DNA from 4 places in the Streptomyces sp. FIT100 genome. Region 4 is predicted to be linked to each of the others. Evidence: riboswitches for the same ligand, from Rfam matches in the RefSeq annotation. Region 4 holds a riboswitch; each other region holds the start of a gene.
The links. Region 4 has a riboswitch for cobalamin ahead of KK483_RS06895 (cobalamin biosynthesis protein). Riboswitches for the same ligand answer to the same signal wherever they lie in the genome.
Positions count from the first base shown of each region.

Region 1: another riboswitch for cobalamin. It lies ahead of metE (5-methyltetrahydropteroyltriglutamate--homocysteine S-methyltransferase); the one in region 4 lies ahead of KK483_RS06895 (cobalamin biosynthesis protein).
Region 2: another riboswitch for cobalamin. It lies ahead of KK483_RS01450 ((2Fe-2S) ferredoxin domain-containing protein); the one in region 4 lies ahead of KK483_RS06895 (cobalamin biosynthesis protein).
Region 3: another riboswitch for cobalamin. It lies ahead of cobN (cobaltochelatase subunit CobN); the one in region 4 lies ahead of KK483_RS06895 (cobalamin biosynthesis protein).

Region 1 is NZ_CP075715.1:6,217,188-6,221,609, forward strand. It holds gene metE (5-methyltetrahydropteroyltriglutamate--homocysteine S-methyltransferase) at 1-2,184, opposite strand, end outside; cobalamin riboswitch at 2,373-2,554, opposite strand; gene KK483_RS28000 (aldo/keto reductase) at 2,782-3,621, opposite strand; gene rpsR (30S ribosomal protein S18) at 3,707-3,943, opposite strand; gene KK483_RS28010 (GTP-binding protein) at 4,066-4,422, opposite strand, start outside.
Region 2 is NZ_CP075715.1:371,686-376,107, forward strand. It holds gene KK483_RS01440 (iron ABC transporter permease) at 1-1,026, opposite strand, end outside; gene KK483_RS01445 (ABC transporter substrate-binding protein) at 1,167-2,162, opposite strand; gene KK483_RS01450 ((2Fe-2S) ferredoxin domain-containing protein) at 2,294-2,683, opposite strand; cobalamin riboswitch at 2,723-2,913, opposite strand; partial or broken gene KK483_RS01455 (short-chain fatty acyl-CoA regulator family protein) at 3,052-3,382, opposite strand; partial or broken gene KK483_RS01460 (3-hydroxyacyl-CoA dehydrogenase family protein) at 3,380-3,623, shown strand; gene KK483_RS01465 (iron ABC transporter permease) at 3,723-4,422, opposite strand, start outside.
Region 3 is NZ_CP075715.1:4,120,670-4,125,091, forward strand. It holds gene KK483_RS18505 (cobalamin biosynthesis protein CobG) at 1-988, opposite strand, end outside; cobalamin riboswitch at 1,022-1,153, shown strand; gene cobN (cobaltochelatase subunit CobN) at 1,190-4,422, shown strand, end outside.
Region 4 is NZ_CP075715.1:1,588,183-1,592,604, reverse strand. It holds gene KK483_RS06900 (cobyric acid synthase) at 1-842, opposite strand, end outside; gene KK483_RS06895 (cobalamin biosynthesis protein) at 839-1,804, opposite strand; cobalamin riboswitch at 1,839-1,992, opposite strand; gene KK483_RS06890 (hypothetical protein) at 2,122-2,352, opposite strand; gene KK483_RS06885 (inorganic phosphate transporter) at 2,365-3,621, opposite strand; gene KK483_RS06880 (class II aldolase/adducin family protein) at 3,926-4,422, shown strand, end outside.

The DNA of each region.
Region 1 (4,422 bases), 4.6 Mb from region 4:
CCGCAGGGCGCGCTCGATGAGGGAGGCGGTCTCGGCCTCGTCGGGGACGCGCGGCGAGTGGATGTCGTACACGCCGGGGCCGGCCTCGCGCGGATAGCCGGCCGCGGCGAGTTCCGCGGCGATCCCCATGTGGGAACGGGCGGCCTCCAGGCTGATCACGTCGGCGTCGAGATCGTCGATGGCCTGGAGGACGTCACCGAACTCCGCGTAGCACATGTGGGTGTGGACCTGGGTGTCCGGGCGCACACCGCTCGTGGTGAGGCGGAACGCCTCCGTGGCCCACGCCAGATACGCCGCGTGGTCGGTGGCGCGCAGCGGCAGTGTCTCGCGCAGGGCGGGCTCGTCGACCTGGATCACCGAACTGCCCGCCGCTTCGAGGTCGTTCACCTCGTCGCGCAGCGCCAGGGCGACCTGGCGGGCGGTCTCGCCGAGCGGTTGGTCGTCGCGGACGAAGGACCAGGCGAGCATGGTGACGGGGCCGGTGAGCATGGCCTTGACCGGCCGGTCGGTGAGCGACTGGGCGTACGCCGTCCAGCGCACGGTCATCGGTTCGGGGCGTGAGATGTCACCGGCGAGGACCGGCGGGCGGACATAGCGGGTGCCGTAGGACTGGACCCAGCCGTGCTGTGTCGCCAGGTAGCCGGTGAGCTGTTCGGCGAAGTACTGCACCATGTCGTTGCGTTCGGGCTCGCCGTGCACGAGCACGTCGAGACCGGCCTTCTCCTGGAAGGCGACGACCTCGCGGATCTCTGCCTCGATGCGCCGCTCGTACGCGTCGGCGCCGACCGTTCCGGCGCGCAGACCGGCGCGGGCCGCGCGCAGCTCCGGGGTCTGGGGGAAGGAGCCGATCGTGGTCGTCGGCAGCAACGGCAGCCGCAGGTGCGCGCGCTGGGCGGCGGCCCGCTCCCGATACGGCTGCGAGCGGCGGGCGTCGGCCTCGGTGACCGCGGCCGCCCGGGCCCGTACCGACGGGTCGTGGGTGAGCGCGGATCCGGCCCGGGAGGCGAGACCGGCGCGGTTGGCGGCGAGTTCCGCCGCGATGGTGTCGGTGCCCTGCGCCAGTGCGCGGGCCAGGGTGACGACCTCGGCGGTCTTCTGGCGGGCGAAGGTGAGCCAGCGGGCGACCTGCGGGTCGATGTCCCGTTCGGCGGCGGCGTCCAGCGGGACGTGGAGCAGCGAGCAGGACGAGGACACATCGACACGGTCGGCGAGTCCGAGCAGGGTGCCCAGTGTGGACAGGGACTTCTCGTAGTCGTTGAGCCACACGTTGCGCCCGCTGACGACGCCGGCGACCAGCCGCTTGCCGGGCAGTCCGCCGACGGCGGCGAGGTCGTCGAGGTTGGCCGCGGCGGGCCCGGTGAAGTCGAGGGCGAGACCGTCGACCGGTGCCTTCGCGAGCACGGGAAGGGCCTCTCCCAGCCGGTCGAAGTAGGAGGCGACGAGCAGCCTGGGCCGGTCGCCCGTGCCGCCCAGCTCGCGGTAGGCGCGGGCCGCGGCGTTCAGTTCGGCCGGTGTGCGGTCCTGCACCAGGGCGGGCTCGTCGAGCTGCACCCACTCGGCGCCGGCGGCCCGTAGATCGGCGAGGACCGAGGCGTACACCGGCAGGAGCCGGTCGAGGAGGGTGAGCGGGTCGAAGCCCGGGTCGGCCGCGGGGGCGGGCTTGGCGAGCAGGAGGTAGGTGACGGGTCCGACGAGCACCGGGCGGGGGGCGAGGCCGAGCGCGAGGGCCTCCCGCACCTCGTCGAGCTGCTTGCCCGGGTCGGCGGTGAAGACGGTGTCGGGGCCGACTTCGGGGACCAGGTAGTGGTAGTTGGTGTCGAACCACTTGGTCATCTCCAGCGGCGCCGCGTCCTGGGTGCCGCGGGCCATCGCGAAGTAGCCGTCGAGCGCGTCCGCTTCGACGGCGGCCCGGTGCCGGGCCGGGATCGCGCCGACCATCACGCTGGTGTCGAGGACGTGGTCGTAGTACGAGAAGTCGCCGGTCGGCACCTCGTGGATGCCGGCGTCGGCCAACTGCCGCCAGGTGGACCGGCGGAGCTCCGCTGCGGTCTCCCGGAGGGCACCGGCCGTGACGCGGCCCTTCCAGTAGCCCTCGACGGCCTTCTTCAGTTCCCGGTTCGGGCCCTGGCGGGGGTAGCCGTGCACGGTGGCCCGTGCCGCGGCGGCGGCGGACTCGGTGGTCACGCCGGACGTGGTGGTCACAAGACTCTCCTTCGCGAGCATGTCTCCTGCGACCCCGGGACGGGTCGGGACGCGAAGGCGCGGCCGGGGCGGGGCATGCGCAGTCCTTGCGCGCAGCCCGCCCGCCGTGGTCGCCGACCCGCCCTCGAGGTCACCGGGATCTCCGCACACGATCGGCCGTGCGCGGGCAGTGGCAGGTCTTCGGACTCGCGGGCTCGTCCACCAGGGGCAGACACCTACTGGCCGTCGCTTCCCGGACCCTTCGGTCCAGTGCGTATGACGGCGGTCGTTCCCGCTCACCGCTGCGGGGCAGTCCCGGATTCCCACCGGGTTCCCTCTTGCGACGCGCCTGCCTGGCGGACAGGGCGAACCAGCTGCAACGGCCAGCTTAGAGGGCGGCGCGGACACAAGGACACACCCGGCGGACACAAGGACACACCTGTGCGCACGCACGGACGCACCTGGCGTACGCACCCTGCGCACGCACGGACGACACACCCGCCACCTGCCGGACGCTGCCGGCGGTGCGTCGGCCTGGCTCTTCGCCGGGGCCCACACGGTCGAGCCCGGTGTCCACTCGGGTGACGGGGGGACAGAGCCCTACGCCGGTGCGGCCAGCCGGTCGAGGCGGTCGCGGTGGGCCGGCCCCAGGGCGAGACCCTCCGCGGCGAGGTTCTCCTCCAGATGGTCCGTTCGGGCCGTGCCCGGGATCGGGAGGATGACCGGCGAGCGGCCGAGGAGCCAGGCGAGCGCGACCTGCGTGGGAGTGGCGCCGAGTTCGGCCGCCACGGCGGCGATCTCGGCCTGCGCCCCCGACTCTCCCCAGGTGACGGGGCGCCAGGGCAGGAACGCGATTCCCGCCGCCTCACAGGCCGCGAGCACGGGCTCGTGCTCGCGGTCGAGGAGGTTGTAGCGGTTCTGCACGCTCGCGACGTCGACGAACCCCCGTGCCTGGTCGAGTTCGGCCACGGTGACCTCGGAGAGTCCGATGCGGCCGATCTTGCCCTCGGCCCGGAGCTCCCCCAGCGTGCCGAGCTGATCGGCGAGCGGTGTCTCCGGATCGACACGGTGCAACTGGAGCAGCTCGATCCGCTGGACGCGCAGTCGGCGCAGCGCCTGATCGACCTGGTCGCGCAGGACTGCCGGCCGGCCGTCGACCTTCCACTCGCCCGCGGGCCCCGATCGCGCGACGCCGACCTTGGTGGTGATGAGCAGCCCCTCCGGGTAGGGATGCAGGGCCTCGGCAAGGAGTTCCTCGTTGGCGCCCGCGCCGTACAGGTGCGCGGTGTCGATCAGTGTGACGCCCAGTTCGACGGCTCGCCGGGCGACGCCGAGGGCCGCCTCGCGTGCGGGGCCGGGCTCGGTCGGCAGGCGCATCGCCCCGAACCCGAGCCTACGTACGCGCAGGTCCTTCCCGATGTGGAACGTGGTCGACGTCATGCGCTGTGTTCGCCCCCCTCGGTCAACAGGTCACGCTAACAGCACACTTGACGACGTCGGCCATATCTGCCGCCTCGTAGGCGCGCTAACGGCTGCCGTACGGCAGCAGGGCCATCTCCCGGGCGTTCTTGATCGCCGCGGCGAGCTGCCGCTGCTGCCGGGCCGTGACGTGGGTGACCCGGCGGCTGCGGATCTTGCCGCGGTCGGAGATGAACTTCCGCAGCAGATCGGTGTCCTTGTAGTCGACGTAGGTGATGCCCGCCGCGTCCAGCGGGTTGGGGCGGGCCTTCTGCGGCTTGCGGGAATCGGGACGGCGGGGCACGGGAACTCCTTGGCGGTGTCGGGGGTCAGAAGGGGTGTCAGGGGTGTCAGAGGTGTCGGGAATGTCGGGAGCGTCGGCGGTGTCGAGGCGCGTGGCGCCGGTGCCGGCGTACGGACGGGGGTTCAGGAGACGGGGTCGAGGAGGGAGTCGAAGGCGGCCGGGAGCCGTTGCCACGCCTCGCGCCCCGAGGCGTACTCCGCATCGGTCAGCAGGCACGAGTCGAGGAGCTGCGCCAGGCCGTCCCGGTCGAGTCCCGGCGAGGTGAAGACGAGGTGCTGGCAGCAGTCGCCGTGATCCGGATGCCAGTCGAGCGCCGCGGCGGCCCTGCGCATGGCCGGGACCATCTCCCAGGCGGCGTCGGGCAGTGAGGCGAGCCAGGGGCCGGCGTTCTCCACGCAGAGCGCGCCGCCCGCGGCGTCCCAGGCGAGAAGGGTGTCGGGGCGGTCGGCGAGCCAGAACCGGCCGCGGCTGCGCGCCGC
Region 2 (4,422 bases), 1.2 Mb from region 4:
GCCGCCGACCAGGGCGGTGAGGATGCCCACGGGGATCTCCTCCGGGCTCATGGCGGTGCGGGCCGCCAGATCGGCGGCGATGAGGAAGGCCGCTCCGAGCAGCGCCGCGGCGGGCAGCGCGCGGCGGTGGTCGGCGCCGACGAACAGCCGCACCACGTGCGGCATGATCAGCCCGACGAAGCCGATCTGGCCGCTGACGGCGACGATCGTCCCGATCATGACGGCTACGAGGATGAAGAGGGCGGCTCTGAAGCGGTGTACGTCCAGGCCGAGCGCAACGGCCGCCTCCTCCCCGGCGAGCAGCAGGTTGAGGGAGCGGCAGACGCCGAGCAGGACGGCCGTACCGAGGAGGACGGCACCGACGGGGATCCACACCACCGTCCAGGTGGTGCCGGCCAGTCCGCCGAGCATCCAGCGCAGCGCCGACTGGGTCTTGTGCGGGTCGTCGGAGGTGACGACGAGGAAGCCGGCGAGCGCCGACAGCACCTCGGCCGTGGCCACGCCCGCCAGCACCAGCCTCACCGTGGTCATCCGCCCGCCGGACCTGGCCAGGAAGTAGACGGCGACGAGGGCGGCGAGAGCGCCGAGGAACGCGACCACCGGCAGGGAGAACACGCCGAACAGGGTCAGGTTGAAGACGACGACCAGCACCGCGCCGACCGACGCGCCCGACGACACCCCGAGCAGCATCGGGTCCGCGAGCGGGTTGCGTACCAGCGCCTGGAGCGCCATCCCGCAGACCGCCAGGCCCGCGCCCACGACACCGGCGAGCAGTACGCGGGGCAGCCGTACGTCGATGACGATCGTCTCGCGGACCGGGGTCCAGGTCGCATCGGCCAGCGCCGGATGCACCCGGTGCAGCAGGATGCCCCAGACCTCGTCGGCCGGGACGGCGATGGAACCGGCCGCGATCCCGAAGGTCGCCGCGACGGCGAGCAGTGCGCCCAGCAGCACGAGCACGAGCGGGTAGGGGATCCCGGGGCGCCGGGCGGCGGCCACTTCCGTTGTTCCGCTCGGACCCGTCACCCCGGCCGCGCCTGCCGCACCTCCCGCACCTCCCGCACCTCCCGCACCTGCCGCGTCCGTCGCATTCGCGGCATTCACGAGGTCCGCTGCATCCACCGTATCCACCGCACGGGTCCCGCCCACGGCGTCGGTCGCGCCGCTCACTTGAAGCGGTCCGGGTGGAGCTGGCGGGCCAGGGACTCCACGCCGGACGGCACCCGGACGCCCAGCACGGTGGACGACAGCGGCAGCACCGCGAACCGCTTGTTCTTGATGGCGGGTACGTCCTTCAGCGCCGGATTCGCCAGCAGGAACTTCTTCTTGTCCTCGACCGGCTGATCGCCGTAGTCGTAGATGACGACGACCTCGGGCGCACGCTCGGCCACCTGCTCGAACGACACGTCGCCGAACGCCTTGTCCAGGTCGGCGAAGAGGTTCACCCCGCCCGCCTGCTTGATCATCTCGTTGCCGATGCCCGCCCCGCCGGCCGTGAAGGCGGTCTTGTCGCCGCTGTCGTACACGAAGATCTTGACCGGCCTGACTCCGGCAAGCTTGTCGTTGACGGCGTCCAGCGTGCCGTGCACCTTCTTCACCTGCTGCTCGGCGCGGTCCGGTACGCCGAAGATCTTGGCCACGTTCCGGATCTCCTGGTCCACCATGGCCATCGTCACGGGACCGGACGGGCACTCCTCGATGTTCAGATAGGAGTGGACGCCCGCCTGGGAGAGGGCGTCGCGACTGCGGCCTTCCTTCTCGTCGAAGGTGCTGGCGAAGCCGCCGTAGGCGAAGTCGGGTTCGGCGGCCAGCAGGGTCTCGAAGGAGGGGTACTCCTTGGCGAGAGCCTTGATCCCGTCGTACGCGTCCTGGTACTCCGGGAGGATCCTGTCGTCGAGGTAGGCCGTGCCGACCATCGACTTCTCCAGCCCGAGGGCCAGCATGACCTCGGTCGCGTGCTGGTTGAGCGAGACCGCGCGCTGCGGAGGGCGCTGATAGGTGGTCTTCACACCGCAGTTGGACACCGTGACCGGGAACCCCTTGGGGGCGGGGGCCGCCGGCGCGGCGTTGTCGCGGGCTGCCGTGCCGCCGCAGCCGGACAGCAGCAGGGCCGCCGCGACCATGGCGGCGGACAGCAGGGAGATCGGGCGCTTGCCCATCATGTGGTGGGTCCTCTCACCGCAGGGTGGTCCGGGAAGTGGGCCGGAGACGGCCGGATTTCGGGAGTCCGGCCCGTGGTGACCGCGGCCTGTCGCGGCGGGCCGGGTCGAGGAAGGTCGGGTTCGGGGCCGGGTCAGCCGACGTCACGGAGCGGCCCGGACCGGGCGCGCCGCGGCGGCGTGAAGGCATAGAGGTCGAGGATGTCCGGCGGCGCGGCGACGCCGGGGCCGCCCGCCCGTACCCAGGTGACGATGTCCTCGGTCGCGGCAGGGTCGTTGACGAGGCCGAACCAGGCCGGCCGGCCACCGGCGGCGCGTCCTTCTGACGACGGCTGGACGACGACCACGTTCGCCTGGTCGCACACGTCGAGACAGTCGCTGATCCGGACCGGGGCGGCCTCGGCGAGGCGCGCGGTCTGCTCGGCGTGGTCGACGCCGGTCACCTTGGTGCTGCCGCAGCAGCAGTCCCGGCACACCACGACCCTGCACGGAACCCAACCGGCAGACGATGGCCCCACGGGCATCACGACAAGCCCTCCTCCCTGGGGAGATCCGCCCCAGTCACGTCGAGGAGGCGACCGCGTGAGTCTCCTGGCTCTCGGGTCAGTGCTCGTCCCGGCCTTCCCACCCGCATCCGGGCAGTGGTCTGTTCGGGATCCGCTCGCCGATCACAGTGGCGGGACCGCGCCGGATTCACACCGGCTTCCTCGTTCCGCCGTCGCCTTTTCGCGCAACATCATCGCAGAAAGACACGTCGTGTCATACGCCGGGGCCTGAACCGGCCGCGGAGAACCGCCGCACACGCCCCGCGGGCGCGCGCGACGCACGCTGCCGCTCACTCCCGCGCGCCCCGCGGGGACCCTCGCGGCGGCGGACAGGTCGGGGACGGGGGTCACGCCGAGCGGTCCGCCACCGGATACGGGACGAACGTGCTGCCGTTCTCGTCGATCCGCACCGGGCGGCCGAGCGGCGGCGCCGCCCCACTGCGGGCAGTCGAGGCGCTCGCAGACCCGGCACTCCATGCCGATGGGGGTGGCGGCGGACGCGTTGCCGAGGTCGAGGCCGTCGGACCAGACCAGGCGCGAGGCGTGGCGGAGCTCGCATCCCAGGCCGACGGCGAAGGTCTTGCCGGGTTCACCCCAGCCGCCACGGTGCCGGGTGAGCGTAGGGGCGGTCCACAAGTAGCACTGCCCGTACGGCATTTCCGCGACCTGGACGTGGAGTCCGGATTCGCCTCCGCGGCCGACGTGGACAGCGGCATGGGCTGGGCTGCGCCCGCCCCATGGGTCCGCTGAAGCTCGCGGACCTGATCGGTCCGGACACTGTGGCCTCGATGGCCGAGTCCCTGTACGACGAGTTCAAGGAACCTGTACGCACCGCCGCCGCTGCTCCAGCGGATGGTGGAGGCAGGGGCTGCTCGGCCGCAAGTGCGGCCGGGGCTTCCCCACGTACGACCGCGGCTGAGGAGCCGGCACGACCCCGGGACGGGTCCCGGGCCCCCGGTCGCGGGTCCTCGGGTCCACGGACCCACGGACCCACGGACCCGCGCTGGCCGCACGCGTCCTAGCGACGGCTGCGTACGAGCAGATGCAGGAAGTACGGCGTGCCGATCACGGCGGTCATCAGGCCGGCGCCGAGCTGGGCGGGCGCGATCACGATCCGGCCCAGCAGGTCCGCGACACAGACGAGCACGGCACCGAGGAGGACCGAGACCGGAACCACCCGGGCGTGCTGCCGGCCCACGAGGGCCCTGGCCGCGTGCGGTGCCACAAGCCCCACGAAGCCGATGGTGCCCGCGGCGGCCACGGCGGTGGCGCTGAGCAGGACGCTCAGTACGAGGAAGCCGAGGCGCCCCCGTGCCAGATCGAGGCCCAGGAGCCTCGGGGTGTCCTCGTCCAGCGACACGAGGTCGAGTTCGGTGTGCCGCGCGGCCGCGATGAGCAGGCCCAGGGCGAGCACGGCCGCGAGGGGTGCCACGTCGGGCAGGGTCCGCCCGTAGGTGGAGCCCGACAGCCAGGTGAGGGCTTTCGTCGCGTTGAACGGGTCCGTGAGGACGATCAGCAGGCTGATCAGCGCGGCGCTGCCGGTGGCGACGCCGAACCCGACGAGTACGAGCCGGTTCTGCTGGAACCCGCCGCGCGCGGCCAGTCCGAAGACGAGGACGGAACTGGCCGCGGCGCCCGCGAACGCGGCGGCGGCGACGCTCCACGATCCGGCCACGGGCACCGTCGTCACGAGGAGCACGGCGCCGAACGCCGCCCCT
Region 3 (4,422 bases), 2.5 Mb from region 4:
CTGCGGTGGGTTCTGTCCCCACCCGGCCCTTTCCCGCAACTGGGGGGGCAAGCCCCCAGCCCTCCGTACGGCCTCCGGCCGTGTCCTCGAACTCCCCCAGAGCTTCGCCTGGGAGGTGCCCCCAACGGGCTGGAAATGCGGGGCGCAGCCCCGGTTTCCAGCCTCGCTGGGGGTCCCCCCACGCCGCAGGGCGTAGGGGGAGTTTGAGGCGCGGGGGTGCGGGGGCGGAGCCCCCGCCGTCGGGGTCTGGGGGCGAAGCCCCCGGTTCGGGAAGGGGCGGGGTGGGGAAAAGCTCGCCGCAGGCGCCCGCCAACCCCGCTCCCCCGTCCGGCAGGTCCCGGACGCGCCACGCACCGGTGCCGGCCGCCGCCGCCAGAAACGCCTCTGCCGCGGCGAGGGCCGCCCGGGCCGCAGCCGCGGCGGGGACGCGGAACCCCGCGCCCCCCACCCGCACCACCACCGTGTCCCCCGGCTCTGCGAGCAAGGTCACATCCGCGCCGAGCCCCGCCACATCGCCCCGCCCGTCGTCCAGCGCGAACAGGAAGCGGCCCGAGAGGTCCGCCGCCCGGGTGGTCGCGCACAGCAGCGCGTCCAGCTCGCGCGCCCACAACTGCACGTCGGCGCAACCGAGTCCGTCCAGTCCGGCGAGCGGGGACGCCACGATGTTGCGCACCCGCTCGTGGGTGTCGGAGGGCAGCAGTCCGGCTCCCCGCAGCAGTTCCGCGAGCTCCGCCCCGCAGTCGTCGCCGAGGCCGCGCAGTTCCACGTTGCCCCGGGAGGTGATGCTCACCGCACCGTCGCCCAGGCGCTCCGCCGCGTCGGCCAGCGTCATCAGCTGACGTGATGTCAACAAGCCTGCGGGCAGCCGGAGTCGGGCCAGTCGCCCGTCGTCCGCCGCGTGCAGCCGCAGCGCGCCCGGGCAGGCGTCGCCCCGGTCCCGTATGCGAGGTTCGCCCGGGTCCGCCGGGGTTGAGGGTATGGGCGGCATGGCGGCGAGCATACTGCCGCCCAGGTGAGCCTCTACTATGCAGACGGCACAGGGTCCCAGGACCCTAGGGAGGAAGCCCGGTGAGATTCCGGCGCGGTCCCGCCACTGTGAGCCAGGTCCTCAACGGCCTGGTGAGTCAGGAACTCCCGCCGACCACGACCACCCGGGGCGCGGAAACCCCGAGGAAGGCCTGCGCACGCGATGACGCACGCGACGATCCTGCTGCTGTCGACCTCCGACACCGACCTGCTCAGCGCCCGTGCCGCGCGGGGGCCGGTCCAGTACCGCTTCGCGAACCCTTCCCGCCTCCCGCTCGACGAGCTCCCGGGCCTGCTCGACGGCACCGACCTCGTCGTCGTCCGCCTCCTCGGCGGCATTCGCGCCTGGCAGGAGGGGATCGACGCGCTGCTCGCCCAGGAGCGGCCCGTCGTCGTGCTCACCGGCGAACAGGCCCCGGACGCCCAGCTGATGGAGGCGTCCACCGTCCCGATCGGCATCGCGGCCGAGGCACACGCCTACCTCGCCCACGGCGGCCCGGGCAATCTGGAGCAGCTCGCCCGGTTCCTCTCGGACACGGTCCTGCTGACGGGCCACGGCTTCGAGCCCCCGGCCCCTGCCCCCACCTGGGGCCCGCTGGAGCGCACCCCCGAGGCCACCACCGGCCCCGTCATCGCCGTGCTCTACTACCGCGCCCACCACATGAGCGGCAACACCGCCTTCGTCGGCGCCCTGTGCGACGCCATCGAGGAGGCCGGTGGCCGGGCCAGGCCGCTGTACGTGGCGTCCCTGCGCGCCCCCGAGCCCGAGCTCCTCGACCGGCTCCGCGACGCCGACGCCGTCGTCACCACCGTGCTCGCCGCGGGCGGCACCAGGCCCGCCGAGGCGCAGGCCGGCGGCGACGACGAGTCCTGGGACGCGGGCGCGCTCGCCGGGCTCGACGTGCCCGTGCTCCAGGCGCTGTGTCTGACGGGGTCGCGCAGCGCCTGGGAGGAGAGCGACGAGGGTCTGTCCCCGCTGGACGCCGCCAGCCAGGTCGCCGTACCCGAGTTCGACGGGCGCCTGATCACGGTCCCGTTCTCCTTCAAGGAGATCGACGAGGACGGCCTCCCGGCGTACGTCGCCGACCCCGAGCGCGCCGCCCGGGTCGCCGGGATCGCCGTACGCCACGCCCGGCTGCGGCACATCCCGAACGCGGAGAAGCGGATCGCGCTCGTCCTGTCCGCGTACCCGACGAAGCACTCCCGCATCGGCAACGCGGTCGGCCTCGACACCCCCGCGTCCGCCGTCGCGCTGCTGCGCCGACTCCTCGCCGAGGGCTACGACTTCGGTGCCGAGGAGGTCCCCGGCCTGGTCTCCGGCGACGGCGACGAGCTGATCCACGCGCTCATCGAGGCCGGCGGCCACGACCAGGACTGGCTCACCGAGGAGCAGCTCGCCCGCAACCCCGTCCGGGTCCCGGCCGCCGACTACAGGCGCTGGTACGCGACCCTGCCCGCCGCGTTGCGCGAGCACGTCGAGGAGCACTGGGGCCCCGCGCCCGGCGAGATGTTCCTGGACCGCTCCCGTACCGCCGAAGGCGACCCGGACGGCGACATCGTCCTGGCGGCCCTGCGGCGCGGCAACCTGCTGATCGTGATCCAGCCGCCGCGCGGCTTCGGCGAGAACCCGATCGCGATCTACCACGACCCGGACCTGCCGCCCTCGCACCACTACCTGGCCGCCTACCGCTGGATCGCGGCCCGGCAGGACGACGGGGGCTTCGGCGCCGACGCGATGATCCACCTCGGCAAGCACGGCAACCTGGAGTGGCTGCCCGGCAAGAACGCGGGCCTGTCCGCCGCCTGCGCCCCCGACGCCGCCCTCGGTGATCTGCCGCTGGTCTACCCGTTCCTGGTCAACGACCCCGGCGAGGGCACCCAGGCCAAGCGCCGGGTGCACGCCACGCTCATCGACCACCTCGTCCCGCCGATGGCCCGCGCCGACTCCTACGGCGACATCGCGCGCCTGGAGCAACTGCTCGACGAGTACGCGCAGATCTCCTCCATGGACCCGGCGAAGCTCCCCGCCATCCGCGCCCAGATCTGGACCCTGATCCAGGCGGCGAGGCTCGACCACGACCTCGGCATGGACGACCGCCCCGACGACGACGGCTTCGACGACTTCCTGCTCCACGTCGACGGCTGGCTGTGCGAGGTCAAGGACGCCCAGATCCGCGACGGTCTGCATGTGCTGGGCGGCGCCCCGGCCGGCCCCGAGCGGGTCAACCTGGTCCTCTCCATCCTCAGGGCCCGCCAGATCTGGGGCGGTACGACGGCCCTGCCCGGACTGCGCGAAGCGCTCGGCCTCGACGAGTCCGCCGCGAGCCGGACCACCGCCGACGAGGCGGAGGCCGCCGCCCGCGCACTGGTCGAGGCGATGGAGGAGGCGGACTGGAACCCGGCCGCCGTCGCCTCCGTGGCCGAGGGGCACGGACGGGCCGTCGCCGACATCCTCGGCTTCGCCGCCCGCGAGGTCGTCCCGCGCCTGGCCGCCACCACCGACGAACTCGACCACGCCGTCCACGCGCTGAACGGCGGCTTCGTCCCCGCCGGCCCGTCCGGCTCGCCGCTGCGCGGGCTCGTCAACGTCCTGCCGACCGGCCGCAACTTCTACTCCGTCGACCCCAAGGCCGTGCCGTCGCGCCTCGCCTGGGAGACCGGCCAGGCCCTCGCCGACTCGCTGCTCACGCGGTACCGCACCGACAACGGCGACTGGCCGACCTCCGTCGGCCTCTCCCTGTGGGGCACCAGCGCGATGCGCACCGCCGGCGACGACGTCGCCGAGGCGCTCGCGCTGCTGGGCGTGCGCCCGGTCTGGGACGACGCCTCGCGCCGCGTCACCGGTCTGGAGCCGGTCCCTGCCGCCGAGCTGGGCCGTCCGCGCATCGATGTCACGCTCCGCATCTCCGGCTTCTTCCGGGACGCCTTCCCGCATGTCATCGGCCTGCTCGACGACGCCGTACGGCTCGCGGCCTCGCTCGACGAGCCCGCCGACGCCAACTTCGTACGGGCGCACGCCCAGGCCGATCTCGCCGTCCACGGCGACGAACGCCGCGCCACGACCCGTATCTTCGGCTCCCGGCCGGGCACGTACGGCGCGGGACTGCTCCAGCTGATCGACTCCCGCGACTGGCGCACCGACGCCGATCTCGCCGAGGTGTACACGGTCTGGGGCGGTTACGCGTACGGCCGCGGACTCGAAGGCCGCGCGGCGCGCGACGAGATGGAGACGGCGTACCGGCGGATCGCGGTCGCGGCGAAGAACACGGACACGCGCGAGCACGACATCGCCGACTCCGACGACTACTTCCAGTACCACGGCGGCATGGTCGCCGCGGTCCGCGCCCTGCGCGGCACGGCCCCCGCCGCGTACATCGGCGACTCGACCCGGCCGGA
Region 4 (4,422 bases):
ACGGCGCAGACCGCCACCCGCAGCACGTCCTCGCCGACCGGCGGCGCGACGACGGACTCCCTGACCGCGCCCCGCAGGGACACCCGGAGCCCGTCCTCCTCGTCGATGCCGAGGCCGTGCGCGAACGGCAGGACGCCGTAGGTCCGCCGCCCGGTCAGCCCGCGCAGCATGTCCAACCCGGGCTCCAGCAGCGTCACATCGCCGCGGAACTTGTTCACGAGGTAGCCCGCGACCAGCTCCTGGTCCTCCGGGGCGAGCAGTGCGGTCGTACCGAAGAACTGGGCGAAGACCCCACCCCTGTCGATGTCCCCGACCACAAGCACCGGGAAGCGCGCCGCCCGCGCGATGCCCATGTTGACGATGTCGGTGCGGCGCAGATTGATCTCGGCCGGGCTGCCGGCGCCCTCGCAGACGACGACGTCGTACGTGGCGCGCAGCTCTTCCAGGCACGCGACGACCGGTTCGAACAGCATCTGCTGCCGCGCCCCGTGCTGCATTTCCCCGGGGGACGACCCCCCAGGCCCCCCGAAGTACCCGCGCGCGCTCAGCTCGCCCACCGGCTTCCCCATCAGCACGACCTGGCTGGAGCGGTCGCTTCCGGGCTTGAGCAGCACGGGGTTCATGAGCGCCGAGGGCTCCACGCGGGCCGCCTGCGCCTGCATGGCCTGCGCCCGGCCGATCTCCGCGCCGTCGCGGGTCACAAAGGAATTGAGGGACATGTTCTGCCCCTTGAACGGCGCGACCTTCACCCCCCGGCGCACCAGCCACCGGCAGATCCCGGCCGTGACGACGCTCTTGCCCGCGTCCGATGTGGTCCCGGCGACCAGCAGTCCGCCGCTCATGTCCGCCTCCCCTCCAGGGCCCGCCCCAGCCGCCCGGCCACCAGCCGCGCACCCACGCAGGCAGCCAGCGTCAGGGCGGTGACGCGGCGCGACAGCCGCACCGCCCGTTCGATGTCGGCGACCTCGACGTCACGGCCGTGGTCCCCGTTCAGCACGGGCCGGTGCTCGACCCGTCCCGCGTACGCGAGCGTCCCGCCGAGCCGCACGCCGAGCGCCCCCGCGAACGACGCCTCCACCGGGCCCGCGTTGGGGCTCGGGTGCTTCGCGGCGTCGGCGCGCCAGGCCCGTACCGCACCGCGCGGATCGCCGCCGGCGACCGCGGCCAGTGCCGCCGTCAGACGGGCGCCCGGCCAGCCGGCCGTATCGTCGAGCCGCGCCGAGGCCCAGCCGAACCGCCGGTAGCGGGCCGACTTGTGGCCGACCATCGCGTCGAGGGTGTTGACGGCACGGAAGGCGACGAGGCCCGGCACCCCGCCGACCGCGCCCCAGACGAGCGCGCCGACGACCGCGTCCGAGGTGTTCTCGGCGACGGACTCGACGACCGCGCGGGCGATGCCGGCGCCGTCCAGGGACTGCGGGTCGCGCCCGCACAGATGCGGCAGCCGCTCGCGGGCGGCGTCGATGTCCCCGGCCGCCAGCGCCCCGCCGATCGCGCGGGCCTCGCGGCCCAGTGACGTACCGCCCACGACGGCCCAGGTGGCGGCCGCGGTCAGGGCGACGGACGCGGCGCGGGAGCGGCGCACGGAAGCGGTGGCCAGCGCACCCGCGGCCCATGCGCCCCCGGCGCATACAACGGTGTGCAGGGCGCCCCACCCCCGGTGGTCGCGCCAAAGGGCCCGCTCGACGACAGTGGCGGCCCGGCCGAAAGCGGCGACCGGATGCCCGCGGCGCGGATCGCCGAAGACCAGGTCGCCGGCAAGTCCGGCAGCGGCGCCGCAGGCAAACACCTGCTCGGCACGCATGTGCGTCCTCACTCAGGGTCCGCGCCCCGGCTCGACGTGACTGACCGGCGGGAGAGAGTTCCTGGCTCCGGGAGCGCTCCGTCGAAGGGGAGCGCTCCTGTGACAGTGGCGGGACCGCGCCGGATTCGCACCGGCTTCCTCTCTGCCGCCGTAAATGGCTCCGGAAGTCCACCACGGGCCGCGAACACCCGTCAACTCGCCCTTGACCTGCGACGGGAGAGTGTGCCGAGGCCCACACGCGGCCGTACGCGCCAGGGGCCGGACACACCCGGAGGTGTGCCCGGCCCCTGGGCCCCCGTGACGGGGACGCGCCGGTGTCAGGCGACGATCAGATGGATCCCGTACGCCACGGCCGCCGCGCACAGCGCGAAGCAGGCGTACGCGCCCGTGCGGGCGAGGACGGCGGAACCGCCCGAACCCCCCTGTGCGGAGGCGGCTTCCTGCTTGGAGAGGCCCACGATGCCCAGGGTGAACAGGCCCACCAGGGCGACGGTGACGGCGAGGCTCACGCCGAAGACGGAGCCGAGAGCTGCCCAGTCGATCTTCATGGTCTTCTCTCCTTACACCGTGGCGGCGGGTGCGGGTGCGTGCTCACCTGTGGCCGCGGGCGCGGCCGGGGCGGGGATGGTGACCTTGAGGCCGTCCGTCGCCCCGTCGGTCCCGGTCCCGGTTTCGGACCCGGCACCGGACCCGCCACGGGCACCGGTCGCGGCGGCCTCGTCGTCCGTGACGTTGGTGTGGTCGACCGGCTTGCGGCGCGAGAGCGACCAGATCGTGCCCGAGCCTGCGAGCAGCAGCAGCGCCACGGCGGCGATGCCCCAGGTGCCCTGGCCGGTGAGGAACTCGGCGGCGGCACCGACGAGTGCGGCGGCCGGCAGGGTCAGGCCCCACGCGACGAACATCCGGGTCGCGGTGGACCAGCGGACGACGCCGCCCTTGCGGCCGAGCCCCGCGCCCATCACGGCGCCGGAGCAGGACTGGGTGGTGGAGAGCGAGAAGCCCAGGTGCGAGGAGGCCAGGATGACGGTCGCGGCGCTGGTCTGGGCGGCGAAGCCCTGCTGCGGCTGGAGGTCGGTCAGGCCCTTGCCCATGGTGCGGATGATGCGCCAGCCGCCCAGGTACGTACCGAGGGCGATCGCGAGACCCGCGGAGACGATGACCCACATCGGCGGGTTCGAGCCCGGGGCGAGGACCCCGCCGGTGACCAGGGCCAGGGTGATGACACCCATCGTCTTCTGCGCGTCGTTGGTGCCGTGCGCGAGGGAGACGAGGCCGGCGGAGGCGATCTGGCCGGCCCGGTAGCCCTTGGACGTGGCCTTGTCGTCGGTCCTGCTGCCGATCCGGTAGGTCAGCCGGGTCGCGAGGAACGCGGCGAGGCCGGCGACGACCGGCGCGGCGACGGCCGGGATCAGCACCTTGGTGACGATGGTGCCGCCGTTGACCGCGGAGAAGCCCGCGGACATCACGGCGGCGCCGATGAGGCCGCCGAAGAGCGCGTGCGAGGAACTGGACGGCAGGCCCAGCAGCCAGGTGAGCAGATTCCACAGAATCGCGCCGACGAGGGCCGCGAAGATCACTTCTGTGCGGATGCCCGCTTCGTTGATGATGCCGCCGGAGATCGTCTTGGCGACTTCGATGGAGAGGAAGGCGCCGACGAGGTTGAGCACGGCGGACATGGCCACCGCCGTCTTCGGTCTGAGTGCACCGGTCGAGATGGTCGTCGCCATCGCGTTGGCTGTGTCGTGGAAACCGTTCGTGAAGTCGAACACGAGAGCGGTGATGATCACGATCCCGAGGAGAAGCGTGATGTTTTCCATTTACCCAGGCTTCTTTTGGATGTCAGTGGCGCGCCGAACGTAGGCAATCTGGATGAACAGAAGATGAACTGAGTGGGGCTTTGAGGTGCTGGCAACGGGTTATGGCCATTCCACTGGTGCGGTGGAGCGCAACTGGTGCGACAGGCCGGACGCACGGCGGAAAGGCTTCAGCGCGGGCTTCACGGGGGTCCCGAGGCGCTCCGGAGCACCCCTTGCCCTCGCGCGCCGGACCCCGTCGCGCGTGCCGTCGGCCCCTCGAAGAGATTCTGGTCACCCTGCGGAGCGGACCTGGAAGGATCACCGCATGACCAGTCGGCAGAGCAGCGAGCGGCAGGGCAGCGAGTGGCAGGGCAGCGAGGGGCAGGGCACCGGGCACGGGGGCGCCGAGCAGGACGGCCGGCTTGGGCAGGGCGCAGCGCACGGGCAGGACGGCCGGCACGGGCAGGACGTGATCGGACGGGCGTGGGCGGAGCTCGTGGCCACGGCCCGCAGGACCGCGGCGGACGGGCTCGTCGTCGGCACCTCGGGCAACGTCTCCGTACGGGTCGCCACCGAGGACGGCGACCTCGTCCTCGCCACGCCCAGCGGTGTGCCCTACGACCGGCTCGGCCCCGGGGACGCCGTCGGCGTCGGCCTCGACGGGCGCCGGCGACTGGGCGAGCTCACGCCCACCAGCGAGCTGCCGCTGCACCTGGAGATCTACCGCGCCACCGACGCGGCCGCCGTCGTGCACACCCATGCCGTGCACGCCACCGCCGTCTCCACCCTGGTCACGGAGCTCCCGCTGGTCCACTACATGGC